2 regions of the Flintibacter sp. SJQ-8 genome follow, and region 1 is predicted to be linked to the other one. Evidence: predicted binding sites of a transcription regulator. Region 1 holds the regulator's gene; the other holds the start of a gene.
What was found. Region 1 encodes NrdR, which represses ribonucleotide reductase genes. Its sites were predicted from a motif close to CACNANATNTNGTG; they were not measured.

Region 1 (8,467 bases):
GGTCACCATCATCGTGGCCGAGCTGCGGCCCATCAGCCGCATGAGCCTGAAGGACATCTGCGATGCCTTTGTCTCCGGTGCCAAGTCCACCGTCTCCGTGGCCATCGCCTGCGCCTGCGTGGGCATCATCGTGGGCGTGTGCGGCATGACCGGCTTCGCCCTGAACGTGGCCCACGCCATCATCCGCATCGGCCAGGAGAGCGTGCTGCTCACCCTGGTGTTCACCATGATCACCTGCATGATCCTGGGTATGGGCCTGCCCTCCATCCCCTCCTATCTGATCACCGCCACCATCGCCGCCCCCGCCCTGGTGGAGCTGGGCCAGCCCGAGCTGGCCGCCCACCTGTTCTGCTTCTACTTTGCCATGTTCGCCAACCTGACCCCCCCTGTGGCCCTGGCCTCCTTCGCTGCGGCGGGTCTGTCCGGCGGCAGTCCCATGAAGACAGGCTGGCAATCGGTGCGATTGGCCCTGGCCGGATTCATCATCCCCTATATGTTCATGTATAACCCCCAGCTGCTGCTGGAGAACGTGACATGGCTCAGCGGCACCCAGGTGGTCATCAGCTCCTGCATCGGCGTGGTGATGATCGCCGCCGCCGTGGAGGGCCACCTGTTCGGCAACCTGAACTGGCTGCTGCGCTTCGCCTCTATGGCCGGCGCCCTGATGCTCATCGACAGCAAGACCCTCACCGACATCGGCGGCATCGCCATCCTGGCCATCATCATTGCCTATCAAAAGCTGGTCTATCAGCCCCGGCACAAGGACCCCCAGTCCCCCGTCTCCCCGTCCGCTGCCTGATGATCGCACATGAAAAAGGGAGCGCCCCGGCGCTCCCTTTTTCGTCTCTCTTGCCCTTACTTTGCTTCTCTGCTATACTGAAGCTATCAATCAAATTTCAGAAGGGATGACTGCTGTATGCCCCGCTTCGACCCGCTTATTTATCGCTACTCCTCCCGCCGCAACGTGGTCTATGCCAAAAAGGCCGTGGCCTGTACCTCTGTCCCCCTGGGGGCCCAGATCGGTCTGGACGTGATGAAGTCCGGCGGCAACGCCGTGGACGCCGCCGTGGCCATGGCCGCCGCCATGCCCCTGCTGGAGCCCACAGGCAACGGCCTGGGCTCCGACTGCTTCGCCCTGGTGTGGATTGAAAAAGATCAGAAGCTCTACGGCTTAAACGCCAGCGGCGTGGCCCCCATGGCCCTCTCCGCCGATAAGGTCCGGGAACTGGGCTTTGACCAGGTGCCCAAGGAGGGCTGGCTGCCCACCATGGTCCCCGGCGCCCCCGCCGGTTGGGCCGCCCTGAACAGCCGCTTTGGCACCAAGCCCCTGGCCGAGCTGTTCGCCCCCGCCGTCGCCTATGCCCGGGAGGGCTATCCCGTGCCTGTGAACGTGGCCCGCCAGTGGAGCAAAGACAACCGCCGCATCGCCAAGGCCATGGAGACCGACCCCGCCCCCTACGCATACTGGTGGAAGAGCTTTATGAAGCCAGACGGCACCCCCTACGCTGCGGGAGATATCTTCCGCTTCCCCGACTATGCCGACACGTTAGAGGAGCTGGCCGCCACCGGCTGCGAGAGCTATTACCGGGGAAAACTGATGGAGCAGATCGTGGCCTTCTCCCAGAAGACGGGGGGCTATTTCTGCCGGGAGGACTTTGAGAACTATTACCCGGACTGGGTTGAGCCCATCACCCAGAACTATCGGGGCTATACCGTGTGCGAGATCCCGCCCAACGGCCACGGCATCACCGTTCTCATGGCCCTGGGCATTCTGGACGGGATGACCATGCCGGAAAATCGGGAGAGCGCCGAGCACTATCACAAGGTGATGGAGGCCATCAAGCTGGCCTTTGCCGACACCAAGACCTATGTGGCCGACCCCCGGTATATGAAGACCACGGTGGACCAGCTGCTCAGCCCCGGCTATCTGGCCGCCCGCCGGGCGCTCATTTCCGACAAGGCCCTGGAGCCCAAGGCCGGGGACCCCCGCTGCGGCGGCACCATCTATCTGTGTACCGCCGACGAGCAGGGCAACATGGTCTCCTTCATCCAGAGCAACTACACCACCTTTGGCTCCGGCGTGGCCATCCCCGGCACGGCCATCTCCCTGCAGAACCGGGGGGCCAATTTCTCCCTGGACCCTGCCAGCGACAACTGTCTGGCCGGGGGCAAAAAGTCCTATCACACCATCATCCCCGGCTTTTTGCTGAAGGACGGCCAGGCGGTGGGCCTCTTCGGGGTGATGGGGGCCTTTATGCAGCCCCAGGGCCAGGCGGAGGTCATCATCAACACCCTGGACTATCACATGAACCCGCAGGAGGCCCTGGATGCCCCCCGCATCCAGTGGATCGGCGGGAAAAAGCTCCAGCTGGAGCGGGAGGCCGGTGAGGACATCGCCCAGCAGCTGCGCGCCATGGGCCACGAGGTGGAGATCATCGATGACCGCATCGCCATGGGCCGGGGCCAGATCATCTGGCGGTGTGAAAACGGCACTCTCATCGCCGGGACCGAGCCCCGCTGCGACGGCGCGGTGGCCGCCTGGTGATCTTACAGTCAACACAAAACAGCGCAAAGCGCCCGGAGAGCCGCTCTCCGGGCGCTTTTTATGACAGTTTTCTTCCCTTCCACCGGTAGTAGATCAGGCAAACCACCAGGGAAAACAGGGCCGCCCACACGGTGGACAGGCCGATCTGAAACAGCTCCGGCTCCGCCTGGCGGCTGGCCCACCAGGCATATGGGATCTTCACCAGGAAGATGGAGCACAGCCCTTGGACCATGACCAACCGGGTCCGGCCCAGGCCGTTGAAATAGCCCGTCAGGCAATAGGCGGCGGACAAAAGCAGGCACTCCACAGAGGTGGCCCGCAGAAACTCCCAGCTGGCCGCCGCCACCGCTCCCTGTCCCCCGCCCTTTCCGTGGAGGAAGAGCATGGACAGGGCCTCCCCGTGGAAAAAAGCGGCCCAGGCCGCAAGTCCGCCCAGGAGCACGGCGGTGGCCATCCCCGTCCACAGGGCTTTTTTCGCCCGGTCCGGCTGTCCGGCCCCCAGGTTCTGCGCCGTAAAGGCCGAGATGGACTGCATATACGCCACCGGGATAAGCAGAATGAACAGCACCAGCTTCTCAGCGATGCCCACCCCGGCGGAGGCCGTCACCCCCAGGGCGTTCACCAGACCGATGAGGATGAGATAAGACGCCTCATTGCACACGTCCTGCAAGGCGATGGGCGCGCCCAGCAGGAGGATGCTCCCCGCAGTCCGGCCGTCCGGTCTGAGGTGGGTCCTGCGTATGACAAATGGCAGCCCCCGGCGGCGGATGAGGGCCAGGGACAGCACCACGCTGACTCCCTGGGCCGCCACGGTAGCCATGGCCGCCCCGGCAGCCCCCAGGCCAAGCCCCCGGATCAGCGCCAGGTCCCCCGCCACGTTGACTACACAGGCGATGGCTACGAACACCAGGGGTGACCGGGCGTCCCCCATGCCCCGAAAAATGGCGCTGAGCAGGTTATAGGCCGCGATGCACAGGCTGCCCCCGCCGCAGATGCGGATATAGTCCGCCGTCTGGTCCAGCGCCTCCGCCGGGGCGTTCATCCCCCTGGCGATGGGTCCGGCGGCCAGCACCATCACCAGACTCAGCGCCGCTCCCAGCAGGCCGAACACCCACAGGCTGGCCCCAACGGCCCGGGCCGCACCGTCGTCGTCCCCCCGTCCCATGGCCCGGCCCAGCAGCACCGTGACCCCCATGGACAGGCCGGTGATCCCGCCGATGACCATCTGCATGGTCTGGCTGCCGGTAGACACGGCGGAGATGTCCGCAGTGGTGCCGAACCGTCCCACTGCCCACAGGTCCACCGCCCCATACAGGGCCTGGAGGATCAGCGCCAGCAGCACCGGCCCGCAGAAGGTCAGCAGACCGGAGAGCACGGGCCCCTCCGTCAGTGTCCGCCCCCTCATTTCTCCAGCTCCTCAAAGTTGATCTGAGCGATCACGTCCAGCATCTCGCAAAACCGGGCCACCTCCGCTGGGGAAAAGCGCTGGGTGATGCGCCGGATGACCTCCCCGTCCTGGCGGCGATAGACCTGATACCTTGGGACGGCCTCCTCGTTCACCGACAGGAAATACCGCCGCCCGTCCTCCGGGTCTGGAGTCTTCGTCACCAGGCCCTGGCGGATGAGCTCGTTTACCTTCGACGTGACTCCCGGGCGGGACACGTGGAGCATATCCGCCAACCGGGAGGCGGTGCATCTGCCCTCCATGGTGAAGATCAGCTCCAGATATAAGAGACTGTTATAGGTGATGGTCTCGTCCACAAACTTCCGGTTCATCAGCCGAAGATCGCACAGGGCGGTGCTGTAATAAAACCGGTCCAACGCCTGCCGCAGGTCCATTGTCCCACTTCCCCCTCTAAACAATTAAGATAATATCATTATATTAGCTTAATTATCTAAGCGCGTCAAGGCGAAAAACGCCCCGGCGGGCGCGGGCACGGCGGCCTGCCTCCCTCCGGGGCGTCTGGTCCTGCATGACTCCTATTACTCCGCTGTCCCGTCCACGGGGATGGGATAATGCTCGGTGAAGCAGCCCTCGCAGAAACCGCACTGGGCGTTGGGGGCCAGCTTTTGCAGGTTCTCCAGGGACAGAAAGTCCAGGCTGTCCGCTCCGGTCATGTCCCGGATCTCGTCGATGGAGTGGTGGCAGGCGATGAGCCGCTCCTTGTCCGGGATATCGGTGCCGAAGTAGCAGGGGGAGATGAAGGGCGGGGCGGACACCCGCATGTGGACCTCCGTGGCTCCCGCCTCCCGCAGCAGGGCAATGATCTGGCTGCAAGTGGTGCCCCGGACGATGGAGTCGTCCACCATGACCACCCGCTTGCCCTCCACCTCGCTGCGCAGGGCGGACAGCTTGATGCGCACCGCCTGCTCCCGGCTCTGCTGGTCGGGGGTGATGAAGGTGCGGCCCACATAGCGGTTTTTCACAAAGCCCATCACGTTGGGCAGGCCGCTCTCCAGGGCATAACCCCGGGCGGCGTCCAGGCCGGAGTCGGGCACCCCCACCACCACGTCGGCGGGGACGGGATTCTGCCGGGCCAGCAGACGGCCCGCGTTCACCCGGGCCTGGTGGACCGACTGCCCGGCGATGATGGAGTCGGGACGGGCGAAATAGATGTACTCGAAGATACACATGTGGGACTTGCCCTGGCAGTTGTCCCGGATGGACCGGACCTGGCCGTCCTGGACCACCACCACCTCGCCGGGCTCCAGTTCCCGCTCCACTCTGCCGCCCACGGCCTCGATGGCGCAGGACTCCGAGGCGAACAGGATGGCCTGGCCCTTCCGGCCCATGCACAGGGGGCGGAAGCCCCAGGGGTCCCGGCAGGCGATGAGCTTTTGGGGCGACATGACCAGCAGAGAGAAGGCCCCCCGCAGTTTAGACGCCGCCTGGCACACCGCCTCCTCCACGCTGCCGCAGCGCAGCCGGGCCTGGGCGATGGCATAGGCGATCAGCTCTGAATCGCTGGTGGTGTGGAAAATGGCCCCCTGATACTCAAACTTCTGCCGCAGCTGGTCCACCCCTACCAGGTTTCCGTTGTGGACCACCGCCAGGGTGCCCTTCACATATTTGATGGTCAGGGGCTGGGCGTTCTCCCGCTCCCTGGCCCCGGTGGTGGCATAGCGCACATGGCCCACGGCCATGGTCCCGTTCAGCCGCTGGAGGGTCTGCTTGTCAAACACCTCGCTGACCAGGCCCACGTCCTTATAAAAGGACTGCTCCCGGTCATTGATGGTGGCGATGCCGCAAGCCTCCTGTCCCCGGTGCTGCAGGGCGTACAGCCCGTAATAGGTGGTCTGGGCACAGCCCCCCGCCGGGTCATAGACGCCGAACACGCCGCACTCCTCGTGCAGGCCCATGTCCGGCCCGTCCCACTCCAGTTCTGTCTCTGCTCTGTCTGCCATTTGCGCCGCTCCTTTCTCCTATGCGCCAAAAAAGCGCAACGACGCCCCTATCCAGGCGTCGTTGTCCGTACAAAATATTATACCCCCGATATTCCCGTTTTCGCAACGGAAACCGGAGCGCAAACCCGATGATATGCGCCCCGGCATTGCAGGATCTTTCTGTGAGATTTTCACAAGGCGGGAAAAAGGGCTACCCAACGGAAAAAAATTATGGTAAAATAACTGCTAGCAGTTATTTTACCATTTATTCAAGCCGTTTTTCTCCCGGGCTTCGCCCGGAACCGAAAAACATGGCATAATGTTTCCTGTAAAATCCCGTCTCACTCACCGCTCCTAGGAGGTAATTTCCATGAGATGTCCCTTCTGCGCCCACCCTGAAAGCAAGGTCATCGACTCCCGTCCCGCGGACGAGGGCGCCAGCATCCGCCGCCGGCGGGAATGTCTGGCCTGTCACAAGCGATTTACCACCTACGAGACCATGGAGAGCCTGCCCCTGATGGTGGTGAAAAAGGACGGCAGCCGCCAGAGCTTTGACCGGAACAAGGTGCTGGGCGGCCTGATCCGGGCCTGCGAAAAGCGCCCGGTGAGCTATGCCACCTTGGAGGCCATCGTCAACGACATCGAGCAGACCCTGCAAAGCCAAATGGACCGGGAGGTCCGCTCCGCCCAGATCGGCGAACTGGTCATGGACCGGCTGAAAAAGGTGGACGAGGTATCCTACGTCCGCTTCGCCTCCGTCTACCGCCAGTTCAAAGACATCAACACTTTCCTGGACGAGCTGAATAAGCTGCTGGAGGATAAGTAAAAGCCGCCGGGATTTTTTCTTCTGCAAAGGAGGCCGCGCATATGCTGAGCAAAGAAGCCGCAAAAAAAATCGGGATCGACGCCTGTGCCGACAAGCTGGGCAGGGATTTCATCCTGGCCCACAAGAATTATGCCATATCCATATACGGCGAGAGCGCCGACAGCGTATATTGCTTTGTGGGCGTGGACGATCAGCATCGCCCGCAAAACAACTTCGACACATTCGTTCTGGATGGACCCTCCCAGTTTCCCTTTCGGGCAAGCTGCAACGTCAGCCTGGAAGACGGCATTCCCCGTTTTGAGGAGTGTGTCCTTCCGCCCCAGTCGCCCCAATAACGAATCATCAAATTTGAAAGCGTCAGCCTGGGTGCTGGCGCTTTTTTATGTTCTCTCCCCTCCGGCCTATTTTTCTCCCCGCCCGCATATGCTTTTGGGCGGAGGTGAGGGCTGTGTCTTGGGTTGGTCGGGCGGCGGACGCTCTTTGGAACCCCTGGCTGCTGGGGCTGTTTTTGTTCACGGGGCTTGTTTACTCCCTGGGCTCCGGCTTTTTTCAGCTGTTCGGCCTGCCCCTCTGGCTGCGGGCCACTTTGGGCGGGCTGTTCCGCCGGGAGAAGGGCGCTAAACGGGGCCTGTCCCCTCTTCAGTCCCTGGCCACAGCTCTGGCCTCCACCATGGGCACGGGGTCCATCGCCGGGGTGGCCACCGCCCTGACCCTGGGCGGGCCGGGGGCGGTGTTCTGGATGTGGGCGTCCGCATGGCTGGGCATGATGACCGGCTTTGGGGAGAAGCTGCTGTCCGTCCGCTTTCAGCGCCCCGCTCCCGGGGGCGGGATGCAGGGCGGGCCCATGTTCTATCTCCGGGACGGCTTGGGCTGGCACGGGGCCGCCCTGTGGTTCACCCTGGCCTGTCTCCCCGCCACCCTGGCCGGGGGCGACCTGGTCCAGTCCTCCTCCATCGCCCAGGCATTAGAGAGCAGCTTCGCTCTCCCCCGGCTAGCTACGGGACTGGTCACCGCCGCCCTGGCCGCCCTGGTCCTGATGGGCGGGGTGGGGCGCATCGCCCGGGTGTCCTCTGCCCTGGTCCCCGCCATGGCCCTGCTCTATCTGGGGGCCGGGGGCTGGGTGCTGCTGTGCCGGGCCACGGCCCTGCCCGGAGCGCTGAAACTGATTTTTCTCTGTGCCCTCTCTCCCCGGGCCGCTCTGGGCGGCGGAGCGGGCTGGACGGTGGCCTCCGCCCTGCGCTATGGGGTGGCCCGGGGGGTATTCACCAACGAGGCGGGCTTAGGCCCCTCCGCCATGGCCCACGGAGCCGCTGACCACGCCTGTCCCGTCCGCCAGGGCTTTTGGGGGATGTTCGAGGTGGCCCTGGCCACCCTGCTGGTCTGCTCCGTCACCGCTCTGGTCATTCTGGTCAGCGGCGTGTGGCAGCCGGGGTCGCCGAAGGCCCTCACCGGGACCTCTCTCACCGCCGCAGCCTTCTCCTCCGTGCTTGGCCCGGCTGGAAGCTGGACGGTGTCCCTGTGTCTGCTGCTGTTCGCCTTCTCCTCTATTCTGGGCTGGAGCTATTACGGCCAGCAGTGCCTGCGCTATCTCACCGGGGATGACCGCCTGCTGCCCCTCTACCGGGCCCTGTTTCTCCTGTGCATCCCCCTGGGGGCGGTGTGGGAAAACGCCGTGGTTTGGGAACTGGTGGACCTGTGCAACGCCCTGATGG
Region 2 (8,467 bases), on a different contig from region 1:
CAGCTGGTAAAAGCCCTCCTGTGCGGTGAGGGCGCCCCCGGCCAGCATGAGCAGGGCCCCGGCGGCCATCAGGGTCATATACAGGGCAGAGGGGCAGGGGAGGGCCTCCTCCGCCGTGTTCGGCGGACCCTCCCGCCGCAGGGCCAGCAGCAGCACCGCCGCCACCACCGCCGTCAGGGCCAGCAGCAGGACGGGGGCGGGGCCGCCGGCGGGGAACAGCAGGGTCTCCGGGTCAAAGCTGACCCGCCGCTGCCACAGGCGCAGTCCCAGCCCCAGGATGCCGCTAAGCAAGGCCAGCCCGGGCAGATATACGTTCTTTCCCATGAACGGTGAACGCTCCTTTTTCTTTGGTACAGATTTTAAGACGCTGTTTTTATGATATACCCCCCGGGGCAAAAAATCAAGGCGGCGGGCCGGTTTCCAACCCATTTCCCGGATATTTTCCCGGCTTTTTCGGGGGCTATTATTTGTGGCGCAGCTTGTCCTCGTGCTTCTTGCCGCCGAACTGGCGGGCCACGGCGACAACGAGCATGATGATGCCAAGAATGTTGACCACGCCGGAGGCCCAGTCGGGCAGCATCCCGTGGGTATACAGCATCTGTCCGGCGGCCAGGAAGACCAGGTCCACCAGCAGCAGGCTGCGGGCCACCGGGTCCATGCGGGCGCGGTCCCGCACCTGTTTGTCCGCCAGGGCGCTGTCACGGGCCCGGGCCCGGACGGCGGCGCTGGAGTTGTTGTGGCGCTTTTTCGATTTGCTCATAGTGATGCTCCTTCTCGTTCAATGACGCCGCCGCCCACCACCAGGTCGCCGTCGTAAAAGACCACGGCCTGGCCGGGGGTAACGGCCCGCTGGGGCTGGTCAAAGACCACCTGCACCCGGTCCGGGGATATCTGCTCCACGGTGCAGGGCTGCTCGGCCATGCGGTAGCGGATCTTGGCCCGGAGACGCAGGGGGGCGTTTAATTGGTCAAAAGGTATCCAGTTCACGTCGCTGGCGGTGAGGGTATCAGAGAACAGGGACGCGTTGTCCGACAGGACCACGGCGTTGTCCTCTGGCCGCACCTGCTTGACATACAGCCGCCCGTGGTTAGAGGACACCCCCAGCCCCCGGCGCTGGCCCACGGTATAGCCCACGATGCCCGTGTGCTCCCCCAGGACGTGGCCCTCCTGGTCCAGAAACGGCCCGTGGGGATAGGTCTTTCCCGTGTGGCGGCGGATAAAGGCGGCATAGTCCCCGTCGGGGACGAAGCAGATGTCCTGGCTCTCGTGCTTTTTCGCGTTGATGAGTCCCTGCTGGGCGGCGATGGCCCGGATCTCGTCCTTGGACAGCCCGCCCAGGGGGAACAGGCTGTGGCTGAGCTGGTCCTGGGTCAGGTTATACAGCACATAGCTCTGGTCCTTCTCCGGGTGGAGGGCCTTGTGCAGCAGCCACCGGCCGCTGCCTCGATCATAGCTTAGGCGGACATAGTGCCCCGTGGCCACATAGTCCCGGTCCAGCTCCTTCGCCCGCTGGAGCAGGGCACCGAATTTGAGATATCGGTTGCAGTCGATGCAGGGGTTGGGGGTCTCTCCCCGCTCATAGGCGCAGGCGAAGCGGTCCATCACCTGGTGATGGAACTGGCGGGAGAAGTTGAACACATAAAAAGGAAAGCCCAGCTGCCGGGCCACCGCCCGGGCGTCCTCCACATCGTCCAGGGAGCAGCAGCTGCTCTCCCCCTCCACGCCCACATCTCCGTTGTCAAACAGCTTCATGGTCACGCCGATGAGGTCGTGGCCCGCCTGTTTCAAGATCCAGGCCGCCGTGGAGCTGTCCACGCCGCCGCTCATGGCAACGGCCACCTTTGCGCACATGCTGCGTCCCCCTCTCTGGAGCACTGGGTTACATAACGCCCAGTATCAGGAAAATCAAAATGGATAACGGTCATTTTGCCCAACCGCTTGAGAATACTTTTTGCAGTATATCACACTTTTTTTCCGTCGGCAACCACCGGGAAAATCACGCCAAACCCCACAGGCCCAACCGTTTGCAGGAAAACAGCCTTTCCGAATACATATTGTATTGCTTGGTTTTTATACAGCGGACGGACACAAGATATTGTAGACCCGCACAATTTACAAACGAGGCAAAGCGTGGTATACTTCAGTTCCGGTACCCCAAGTGGGTCCCAACAGATTTTCCCGGCGGCAGCCTTGCCGCCGTTTTCCATGTACTTTGCGCGTGTTTTTTGTACCAAGGAGAGAATTTGAGAGGAGTGCGCACCGTGAAAGTCATCAAGCGAGATGGAAAGATCGTCGATTACGACCGGAGCAAGATCGTCCGTGCCATAGAGAAGGCCAATGCAGAGGTAGCCCCCGAGGAGCGGCTGCCCCGTGACCGCATCGACGCGGTGATCGACCGCATCGAGGCCCTGAAGCGCCCCCGGATGCTGGTGGAGGACATCCAGGACCAGGTGGAGCAGGGGCTGGTGGAGGAGAACAAGTTCCACCTGGCCAAGACCTATATCATCTATCGCTATAACCGGGCCCTGGTGCGCAAGGCCAACACCACCGACGAGTCCATCCTGTCTCTGCTGCGCAACGAGAACCAGGAGCTGGCCGAGGAGAACTCCAACAAGAACACCATGATCGCCGCCACCCAGCGGGACTACATCGCCGGTGAGGTGAGCCGAGACCTGACCCGCCGCCTGCTGCTGCCCGAGTTCATCTCCAAGGCCCACGACGAGGGAGCCATCCACTTCCACGACGCGGACTATTTCGTCCAGCCCATCTTCAACTGCTGTCTCATCAACATCGGGGACATGCTGGACAACGGCACCGTGATGAACGGCAAGCTGATCGAGTCCCCCAAAAGCTTTCAGGTGGCCTGCACCGTGATGACCCAGATCATCGCCTGCGTGGCCTCCAACCAGTACGGCGGCCAGTCGGTGGACCTGCGCCACCTGGGCAAATACCTCCGCCGCAGCCGGGAGAAGTTCCGCCGCCACATCGAGGCCGACTGCGCCGGTCATGCCGATGCGGAGACGCTGGAGCGGCTGGTGGAGGACCGGGTGCGGGACGAGCTGAAGTCCGGCGTACAGACCATTCAGTATCAGATCAACACCCTGATGACCACCAATGGCCAGTCCCCCTTCGTCACCCTATTCCTGAACCTTCAGGAGGACGACCCCTATCTGGAGGAGAACGCCATGATCGTGGAGGAGGTGCTGCGCCAACGCCTGGAGGGCATCAAGAACGAGGCCGGGGCCTATATCACCCCCGCCTTCCCCAAGCTGGTGTATGTGCTGGACGAGCACAACTGCCTGAAGGGCGGCAAGTATGACTACATCACCGAGCTTGCCGTAAAGTGCTCCGCCAAGCGGATGTACCCCGACTATATCTCCGCCAAGAAGATGCGGGAGAACTACGAGGGCAACGTGTTCTCCCCCATGGGCTGCCGCTCCTTCCTGTCCCCCTGGAAGGATGAGAATGGCAACTATAAGTTCGAGGGCCGCTTCAACCAGGGCGTGGTCTCCCTGAACCTGCCCCAGATCGGCATCCTGGCCCGGGGGGACATGGACAAGTTCTGGTCCCTGCTGGAGGAGCGCCTGGACCTGTGCTATCAGGCCCTCATGTGCCGCCACAATGCCCTGAAGCAGGTGCGGTCCGACTCCTCCCCCATCCACTGGCAGTATGGTGCCATCGCCCGCCTGCCCAAGGGCGCGCCCATCAAGCCCCTGCTCTACGGCGGCTACTCCTCCATCTCCCTGGGCTATATCGGTCTGTACGAGGTGACCAAGCTGATGACCGGCGTGAGCCACACCCAGCCCGGCGGGACCGAATTTGCCCTGAAGGTGATGAACCGCCTGCGCAAGGCCTGCGACGACTGGAAGGCCAAGACCAACATCGGCTTTGCCCTGTACGGCACCCCGGCGGAGAGCCTGTGCTACCGCTTCGCCCGCATCGACAAGGAGCGCTTCGGCACGATCCCCGACGTAACCGACAAGGGTTATTATACCAACAGTTATCACGTGGACGTGCGGGAGCACATCGACGCCTTCCACAAGTTCACCTTCGAGTCCCAGTTCCAGAAGATCTCCACCGGCGGGTGCATCTCCTATGTGGAGATCCCCAACATGCGCCACAACCTGGAGGCGCTGAAAGAAGTGGTGCGCTTCATCTATGACAACATCCAGTACGCCGAGTTCAACACCAAGAGCGACTATTGCCAGGTGTGCGGCTTCGACGGGGAGATCATCATCAACGATGACAACCAGTGGGAGTGCCCCGTCTGCCACAACAAGGACCGGGCCAAGATGAACGTCACCCGCCGCACCTGCGGCTATCTGGGCGAAAACTATTGGAACGTGGGCAAGACCAAGGAGATCAAAGCGCGGGTGCTGCATCTGTAAGTTTAAATTATAACTGTAAAGAGACAACTTGATCGCGAACAACTATAACCGAAAAATTTTTTCTTTCGGATTTGACCAAAAAATGAACATTATTCCCGAGTAAACTGAAAAATCCAGCTTGCGAAGGAATGAACAAAACAGACACCAGATTTGAACTGGTGTCTGTTTTGCTGCGTTCTGGAAGTGTCATTTTACTATAGAATGAAGCGGGGACTGGGGATGCGCCTTCCATTACAGAAAGTGCATGGATTGTGACCTCGCTTCAGTTTCAGCAGCCGGTTCTTTGGGGACATGATATAGGGATGATGACACTGCGGACAGTTCCACCACGCTGGCTCGGTACTGGAATCAAGAATACGGTCAGGGTCCAGACCAATCAGTGTGTTTTCGTTGACCGCCCACTCTTTGGCAATCAGGTCAGGATGCTTTGCCTGTAGTGTGTTATAGCCTTGGGATGGCTTTCTTTCACTGCAATAGGGGCAGGAATCGTCTCCAACTTTGCGAACGGCAATAATAGAACTATATTCGCCATGGCATGTGGGGCAGTTCCAAAGAGCCGAAGCGGGACTGTTTCTGCGGACCTCTTCCGGGCCCAACTCATTGTTAGGAGACCATTCCAGGGATAACTTCTGGGTCCACGGTGACTAGATCGTTGTAGCCTGTCAGAATTTTCTTGCCCCTGCAATACGGGCAAGCGTCATCCCCAACCTTACGAGCGGCGATAATATAGCTATACTCACCATGGCATGTGGGGCAGTTCCAAAGAGCCGAAGCGGGACTGCTTCTGCGAACCTCCTCCGGGCTCAACTCATTGTTGGGGGACCATTCCAGGGATAACTCTGGGTCCACGGTGACTAGATCGTTGTAGCCTGTCAGAATTTTCTTGCCCCTGCAATACGGGCAAGCGTCATCCCCAACCTTACGAGCGGCGATAATATAGCTATACTCACCATGACATGTGGGGCAGTTCCAAAGAGCAGGAGCGGGACTGCTTCTGCGAACCTCTTCCGGGCCCAACTCATTGTTAGGAGACCATTCCAGGGATAACTCTGGGTCTACGGTTGATAAATCGTTATATCCGGTTAGCGCTCTTCGATCCTCACAATACGGGCACCCTGCTCCGTTGACCCGATTGGACACAAGGTCAAACCATTGCCCTCCGCAATCCGGGCACTTCCATTTCATTCGGGAGGAAGAAGATGCCAAGATTCGTTCCGGTTCATCGGCAGAGAGACATTCCGCTGCAAGCTCTGGATATAGAGCTGCCAGAGAGTTGACACCGGGGGTTGCCTTTGCGCCGGAACAATAGGGACACTTGAATAACACCGGGACACCATGCTCATCCAGAACGAATGCGTCCACAATGCGACGATGTGTTTTGGTTCCGCAGGATGGGCATTGAAAATGCGCCGGCTTGGCGGAAAAAAGAGTATATTCCTCGGGAAGATGGGGGTTGTTTTCTTCGTAATCCCACCATGTTTTCACCTGCGGGTAGCAGGCTACAAGGTTGTTCTCACTTTCCATTGCCCGATATTTCCGGCATCGGCCTTTGTGAGAGATGACAATATTGCCGTTTTCATCTGTATGCAGCAAGGAATGGATACCGGTGTACAAATCCATGCCGCAGTCCGGGCAATTCAAGTGAGCCATGAACTGCGAACCTTTCGTAAACTGCTCCGGGCGGAAGGGCGCATTGGCTTCGTAGTCCCACCAGTCTGCAATTTCGGGGCAGACCTTCAGCAGATTATCTTCCGGGTCACCCTTGGAAGAATATCCGCACACAGGGCAGGCAACGGGGAGGAGACGGCCATCTCTGTGCGTGCTGACGAATGTATGAATATCCCTCCGTAAGTGCAGGTGGCAGGCGGGACAGGTGAGGTAAGCCTCATAGTGGGAGCCTCTGGTGACCTTGTCCGGTCCAATCTCATTTCTGCTGTCCCACCACTCCCCGAGTTCGGGACATTCCAAAATGACAGGACCATTATTTAGCATGGCGCGGCGCTTGTCTGCCTCTGACGCGGCACACCTCTGGCAGCGCAATACATGCCAGACACCGTCAATCTCACGGAATGTGTTGGCCGCCTTGCGATGCAGTAATTTTCCGCAGGTGGGACAATGTGTGTATACCTTTGTCAGGCTATACAATGTCAGTTCGTTGGGCGCGTACTCATTTTTCTCGTCCCAGTACAGATCGACCTCTGGGCACGCCTTTACAATATTACTGTCCTTTTGGCGGCGCAAATCAAGCTGCTTTTTTCGGGCACATTCCACGCAGGAAGTAACACGATATGTGCCATCGCTGTCCTGCGTCAGTGCGTCACAGATAGCAATATATCGCTCCTTGCCGCAGTCTGGGCAAAGAATGTACTCTTTTTTCCCGGACGATATGGTATAGTACTCGGGTTTGTGGCGGTTTTTGTCATAGACCCAGTAATCCACGATGCTTGGGAACACTTCCGTCAGAGTGTTGTCCGGTTTCCGTTTGCCGCAAGTGCGGCAGTGTATAACGCGACCAACTCCATTCTCGTCCGGAGCCCAGGTAAACCGCACATTCCGTTTGACAGGCGTTCTGCAGATGGGACAGTTTGTCCACACCTTTTCGCTGGACGAGGCGGAGTATTCCGAGGGCTTGTGCCCGCCGTTTAATTCATTGTTCCAGTATGTGTCAATATCCGGGACTGCGTCGGTGAGCCATACTCTGCTTTTAGGGACGGTTGGTGAGCAGGTTTGGCAGACGGGAACACGGTAGCTCCCGTCTGCCTGTTTGATCAGAAAACGATACATTTCCCGATATAGTTTGGCTCCGCATTTTGGACATCGGAAATGTATTTTGACATTGGAACCGGTGGTGAGGGAATGAATGTCAATGTCGTCGTTCTGTTCGTTGTCCACCCAGTCAAGAATCTCGGGGCAGGCATCGACAGCCGAGATGCTGCTGCGCTTTGCATTTTTTAGCTTCTTTTTTGCGTTCTTATCCATATCAGTTATCAAAATCACCCAGCAGACTGTTCACGGAATCGTATTCAAACGGACCTATCCCAGTGTCAGCCCCTATCATATGCTTTTCCATCTGCTTCTGCGGAACGACACTGCTTACCACTTCGAGAATTCCCTCCCGCTGTAAAATCGCGTTTGCCGCATCGGGATAGATGTAGTCATCGAGCAGCTTTTTCATCTTGACGACAGCCTGTTCTTTCTGCTTGAATTCGGCGTTGACAGCTTTTCTCTGAACCTTGCTCCAGTGTTCTTCCAGCTCAGAACAGTGTACTTCCAGCTCCTGCGCCCTTTTTTCGGCCTTCTTTCGGGCGGAAATCGCCTCGGCTGCATGAGCAGCGATCCGCGCATAGTATCTGTCCCGGACCATGAGTGCCTCTTTCAGGCTCTCGCGTGTGCGATGCTCCGAAAGAAACACATCTACGTCAAGCGTTTGATAGGTGACAAGGTCAGAGTAGATGACTTCCTCTGACCCTTGGTTCACGGTTTCAAGATATTCGCGGAATCCGGTCTGCCGACGGATGGTGTGGTCCTGCACATCATAGCCCCTGCTGCGGATGTATGTACCGAACGCCGGAATCGTGACCTTGATGTTTGGATTGTTGAGCCGATATTCGTCCAGTAGCCGGATCAGCTCGTTATCTTCAATCGACTTTTGCTTTGGCATGTTTGACCTCCATCGTTTCCAAAAGATATTGCTCATAGGAATAGGCAGCGCTGCTCAGCCGGTTTAGGATGCTGGCGATCTCTTCGGTGCTGCCGCGCCCACGGCGGACCTGAGTTACAATTTCGTGCAGGACGCTGCATTCGGTTTCAATCCGTCTCTTATAGATGTCTTTGGCATCGTGAAACCCTTTGTTATTATCCCTGTAATAGTCACAATTCGGGCAATACCCCATCTCGCCCTCCGGCCCGGTCACTCTGTAGCAATCCGAGTAATCATGATGTGCTACTTTGGAAGAATAACAGGCCCCGCCGTAGGAGCAAGGGGTGGCCTGGCCGACACACAGCTTGCTCTGCGGCCCACTCAGGGCGTATACCTGTTCTCCACTCATCATTTTCCGGTACTGTCTGTATACCCTGCA

Region 2: the regulator NrdR is predicted to act here: its motif matches at 2,087-2,100, upstream of nrdD (anaerobic ribonucleoside-triphosphate reductase).

Annotation. Positions count from the first base shown of each region.
Region 1 covers NZ_JBPJWR010000016.1:290,777-299,243, forward strand. The annotation lists gene ACSAMP_RS12940 (TRAP transporter permease) at 1-799, shown strand, start outside; gene ACSAMP_RS12945 (gamma-glutamyltransferase family protein) at 917-2,545, shown strand; gene ACSAMP_RS12950 (MATE family efflux transporter) at 2,604-3,950, opposite strand; gene ACSAMP_RS12955 (MarR family winged helix-turn-helix transcriptional regulator) at 3,947-4,384, opposite strand; gene purF (amidophosphoribosyltransferase) at 4,529-5,950, opposite strand; gene nrdR (transcriptional regulator NrdR) at 6,300-6,755, shown strand; gene ACSAMP_RS12970 (hypothetical protein) at 6,797-7,090, shown strand; gene ACSAMP_RS12975 (alanine/glycine:cation symporter family protein) at 7,204-8,467, shown strand, end outside.
Region 2 covers NZ_JBPJWR010000004.1:488,495-496,961, reverse strand. The annotation lists gene ACSAMP_RS03390 (hypothetical protein) at 1-324, opposite strand, end outside; gene ACSAMP_RS03385 (hypothetical protein) at 464-760, opposite strand; gene mnmA (tRNA 2-thiouridine(34) synthase MnmA) at 757-1,851, opposite strand; gene nrdD (anaerobic ribonucleoside-triphosphate reductase) at 2,262-4,388, shown strand; gene ACSAMP_RS03370 (zinc-ribbon domain-containing protein) at 4,583-4,984, opposite strand; gene ACSAMP_RS03365 (zinc-ribbon domain-containing protein) at 4,992-7,367, opposite strand; gene ACSAMP_RS03360 (hypothetical protein) at 7,369-8,049, opposite strand; gene ACSAMP_RS03355 (hypothetical protein) at 8,027-8,467, opposite strand, start outside.